One region of the Nonomuraea sp. NPDC049758 genome, then DNA from elsewhere that is predicted to be linked to it. Evidence: predicted binding sites of a transcription regulator. Region 1 holds the regulator's gene; the other holds the start of a gene.

Region 1 (2,452 bases):
GGCCGACCTCGCCCTCGCCGGCGAGCTGGATGTGGGTGCCGTCCTCGACGCCCGCGGGGATGCGGACCTTGATCGTACGGCGGGTGCGCACCCGGCCGTCGCCCGAGCACTCCTGGCAGGGGTGGCGGATGATGCTGCCGAAGCCGCCGCACTGGGGGCACGGCCGCGAGGTCATGACCTGGCCCAGGAACGAGCGGGTGACCTGGGAGATCTCGCCGCGCCCGTTGCACATGTCACAGGCGTCGGGGTGGGTGCCGGGGGCCGCGCCGGCGCCGTGGCACACCTCGCACAGCACGGCGGTGTCCACGACCAGCTCGCGGGTGGTGCCGAACGCCGTCTCGCGCAGGTCGAGCTCGACCCGGATGGTGGCGTTGCGGCCCCTCCTGGCGCGCGAGCGCGGCCCGCGGGTGCCACCCGCGGTGCCGAAGAAGGCGTCCATGATGTCGCTGAAGGGGAAGCCCGCGCCGAAGCCGCCGGCGCCCGCGCCCGCACCCGCGCCGCCGCCGAAGGGGTCGCCGCCCAGGTCGTACATCTGGCGCTTGTTCGGATCGGACAGCACCTCGTAGGCCTGCGTGATCTCCTTGAACCGCTCCTGGGTCTCGGGATCGGGGTTCACGTCGGGGTGCAGCTCGCGGGCGAGGCGGCGGTAGGCCTTCTTGATCTCGTCCTGACTGGCGTCACGGCGCACCCCGAGGGTGGCGTAGTAGTCGCTGTTTGCCACTTATCGACCTCTTAAGATGCAGCCAGGATCTGGCTGACGTAGCGTGCCACCGCGCGTACGGCGCCCATCGTCACGGGGTAGTCCATCCTCGTGGGACCCAGCACGCCGAGCCGGGCCAGTTGGTTGTCGCCAGAACCGTATCCGGTTGCGACGATGGACGTGCCGCGAAGGTAGGGGTTTTCCGAGCCGATGCGCACGGTGAGCGCGGACGGGGTGTCTGTGGATGTCTCGCCGAGCAACCGCATGAGCACGACCTGCTCCTCCAGCGCCTCCAGCACGTCGCGCAGGCCGGTGGCGAAGTCGGCGCCCGCGAGATTGGCCGCGCCGGCGAACACGATCTTCTCGTCATGGCGTTCGACGAGGGTTTCGAGCAGCACGGACAGGATCGTGGCCACGGCGGGCCGGTCCTCGGCGGGCAGCCGCTCGGGCAGGTCGGCGACCAGCTCGGGGACGTTGCTCAGCCCGCAGCCGTCGAGGCAGGAGTTGAGCACCGCGCGCAGATGGGCGATGCGGTCGTCCTCCACCACCTCGGGCAGCTCGATCACGCGCTGCTCGACGCGCCCGGTGTTGGTGATCAGCACGAGCATGACCCGCCGCTCGTTGAGCGGGACCAACTCGACGTGCCTGACCGTGGAACGGGTCAGCGTCGGGTACTGCACGACCGCGACCTGCCTGGTGAGCTGCGCGAGCAGCCGCACGGTGCGGAAGACCACGTCGTCGAGGTCGACCGCGCCGGCGAGGAAGGTCTCGATCGCCCGCCGCTCGGCCCCCGACAGGGGCTTGACCTGCGAGAGCCGGTCGACGAACAGGCGGTAGCCCTTGTCCGTCGGCACGCGGCCCGCGCTGGTGTGCGGCTGGGTGATGTACCCGTCCTCCTCCAGAGCGGCCATGTCGTTCCTGACCGTTGCCGGGGAGACCTTGAGGTTGTGGCGCTCCGCCAGCGCCTTGGAGCCCACCGGTTCGTTGGTGGACACGTAGTCTTCGACAATGGCGCGGAGCACCGCCAGCTTCCGTTCGTCGAGCACGTGCTCACCTCCTGCCTCTGCCTAACAGGGAAACGACAGGTCTAGCACTCCGTGTTCCCGAGTGCCAAGTGTACGGCTCTCGCCCACAAGGTGCGATAACACCAGGTCCCATCCTGTTGCTAGCGACTTACAAGCGACAGGCCTCACACTTGCCGCATGACCGACAATTCCCAGCCCCCGCAGTACGGACCGCCCCAGGGGCAGGGTCCCTACTACGGTCAGCCGAACCAGTACGCCCAGCCTCCGTACCAGCCCCAGCAGCACGGCCAGCCGCCCTACCAGCAGCAACAGCCGCCCGCACAGTACGGCCCCCCGCCCCAGTACGGCCAGCAGAACCAGTACGCCCAGCCCGACCAGTACGCCCACCCCGACCAGTACGGCCCCCACAACCAGTACGGCGGCCAGCCGCAGTTCCCGGCCAGGATCGACGGCAAGGCGATCAAGCCGCGCCTGTGGTGGATCGCCGTCGTGTGGGCCGTGGCCGTCGTGCTCGGCGTCGTGGGCGTGGTCGTGTTCGCCGGCGGCGTGCTGAGCAGCGTCTCGGACATGGCCCCGACGACCACGTTCGCGTCGGGCGAAAGCGTGAAGGTCGCGATCGACCCCGCCAAGCGCCCGGCCGTCTACATCGCCACCGACACGCGGGTCAACTACCAGTGCGAGATCTCCGGCGGCCCGGCCCAGGCCAGGCTGGTCAAGGTCTCCGGCA
Region 2 (2,452 bases), on a different contig from region 1:
GGCAGGCTCGACCCCGAGGCCGAGACGGTGGTCCTGAACACCGGCGACGGCCTCAAGACGCTCGACGCGATCAGCGACGACGCGCGGCCCACCGCCGTGATCCGGCCCTCTCTCGACGCGTTCCGCGCGACTGTCTGACAATCCAGGAAAGGCAACAAAAACCATGAGCGTTTCTGTGCGGATTCCCACCATTCTGCGCACTTACACCGGGGGTAACGCCGAGGTGAGTGGCGAAGGGGCGACTCTTCGTGACGTTCTCGCCAAGCTTGACTCCGACTACCCGGGGATCGGCGCGAGAATTCTGGATGAATCGGGCAAGATTCGTCGTTTTGTCAACGTATACGTTGGTGATGAGGATGTCCGTTTCGCCGAGGGCCTGGACACTCCCGCCCCTGAAGGCACTCAGATCTCCATCATCCCCGCCGTCGCGGGCGGCTGACCGCCGGACCACCGACTCTTGAAGGCGCCCCTTGTGGGCGCCTTCTTGTTTTAGAACCAAATTCAACCTCGAACGACTCAGCCTTCGATGAAATTAGCGTTTTGTCGGTTGACTCTGTTGCCAAACCCCGTGCCACAGGTATGGTCGAGGGCGATCGTCTGGCTGATTTTCCCAAAAGTCATGCGATTACGGGTCTCGCGAAGGAATGGGCGAGATCTGCGAGCCCAGTAAGAGGAGTCGGAAGTGGCGCAGGGCACCGTCAAGTGGTTCAACGCGGACAAGGGCTACGGCTTCATCGCGGTAGACGGTGGTAAGGATGTATTCGTCCATTACTCAGCGATCATGATGGACGGGTACCGCTCTCTCGAACAGGGACAGCGTGTCGAGTTCGAGATCACGCAGGGCCAGAAGGGGCCGCAGGCGGAGTCCGTCCGCACGGTCTGATTCACCCTCGCTGGTATGCACCAAGGCGGGACGTGCGGCAGCGCAGTCCGTACGGGCTCGCCACTGTTTCCTCCGTCGGCTTCGCACGGCGGGCCGCGCCTCAGGGGCGGCTCGCCGTGCGAACCGGCGCACCCGATGACCTGCCCGATGAGCTGGGGTGGGGTGCCCGTGGCTTGCACTCGGCAGGGTAGAGTGCTAAACAGTTCGTTGGCACTCTGTGTGGCAGAGTGCCAACAACTCGGATCGAGACGATGGGGTCTGCCGAACGGAGATGCAGGCCTATGCCGTCGCGGGCGTCGGCTCGGTCCAGGACACGCCACCCTGCATCTGGGAGGTCTAGCCTTATGGCAGCCAAGATGATCGCGTTTGACGAGGACGCCCGGCGCGGTCTCGAGCGCGGTATGAACCAGCTCGCCGACGCCGTCAAGGTGACCTTGGGCCCCAAGGGGCGCAACGTCGTGCTGGAGAAGAAGTGGGGCGCTCCCACGATCACCAACGACGGCGTCTCCATCGCCAAGGAGATCGAGCTCGAGGACCCGTGGGAGAAGATCGGCGCCGAGCTGGTCAAGGAAGTCGCCAAGAAGACTGACGACGTCGCCGGCGACGGCACCACCACGGCCACCGTGCTCGCCCAGGCTCTGGTGCGCGAAGGTCTGCGCAACGTGGCCGCCGGCGCCAACCCGATGGCCCTGAAGAAGGGCATCGAGGCCGCCGTCGAGCGGGTCAGCGAGGAGCTCTCCAAGCTGGCCAAGGATGTGGAGACCAAGGAGCAGATCGCCTCCACCGCCTCCATCTCCGCCGCCGACCCCGAGATCGGCTCGCTCATCGCCGAGGCGATGGACAAGGTCGGCAAGGAAGGCGTCATCACCGTCGAGGAGAGCAACACCTTCGGCCTGGAGCTCGAGCTCACCGAGGGCATGCGCTTCGACAAGGGCATGACGTCGATGTACTTCGTGACCGACTCCGACCGCATGGAGGCCGTTCTCGAAGACCCGTACATCCTGATCGTCAACAGCAAGGTCTCGGCCAACAAGGACCTGCTGCCGCTGCTCGACAAGGTCGTGCAGTCCGGCAAGCCGCTGCTGATCATCGCCGAGGACGTCGACGGCGAGGCCCTGGCGACCCTGGTGGTCAACAAGATCCGCGGCCTGTTCCGCTCCGTGGCCGTCAAGGCCCCGGGCTTCGGCGACCGCCGCAAGGCCATGCTGGGCGACATCGCGATCCTGACCGGCGGTCAGGTCATCGCCGAGGAGGTCGGCCTCAAGCTCGAGACCGCCACCCTCGACCTGCTCGGCCGCGCCCGCAAGGTCGTGGTGACCAAGGACGAGACCACCATCGTCGACGGCGCCGGTGACGCCGAGGCGATCTCCGGCCGGGTCAACGAGATCCGCGCCGAGATCGAGCGCACCGACTCCGACTACGACCGCGAGAAGCTGCAGGAGCGCCTGGCCAAGCTGGCCGGTGGCGTGGCGGTCATCAAGGCCGGCGCGGCGACCGAGGTCGAGCTCAAGGAGCGCAAGCACCGCATCGAGGACGCCGTGCGCAACGCCAAGGCGGCCGTCGAGGAGG

What was found. The regulator HrcA, encoded in region 1, represses chaperone genes, less so after heat shock. The targets are predictions, from matches to a motif close to TTGGCACTCTCNNNNNGAGAGTGCCAA.
Region 2: the regulator HrcA is predicted to act here: its motif matches at 1,091-1,117, upstream of groL (chaperonin GroEL).

The regions. Positions count from the first base shown of each region.
Region 1 is NZ_JBFAMZ010000019.1:207,616-210,067, forward strand. Features, by position in the region: gene dnaJ (molecular chaperone DnaJ) at 1-721, opposite strand, end outside; gene hrcA (heat-inducible transcriptional repressor HrcA) at 733-1,746, opposite strand; gene AB0J46_RS39165 (DUF456 domain-containing protein) at 1,903-2,452, shown strand, end outside.
Region 2 is NZ_JBFAMZ010000020.1:164,820-167,271, reverse strand. Features, by position in the region: gene thrC (threonine synthase) at 1-138, shown strand, start outside; gene AB0J46_RS40050 (MoaD/ThiS family protein) at 164-439, shown strand; gene AB0J46_RS40045 (cold-shock protein) at 683-883, shown strand; gene groL (chaperonin GroEL) at 1,228-2,452, shown strand, end outside.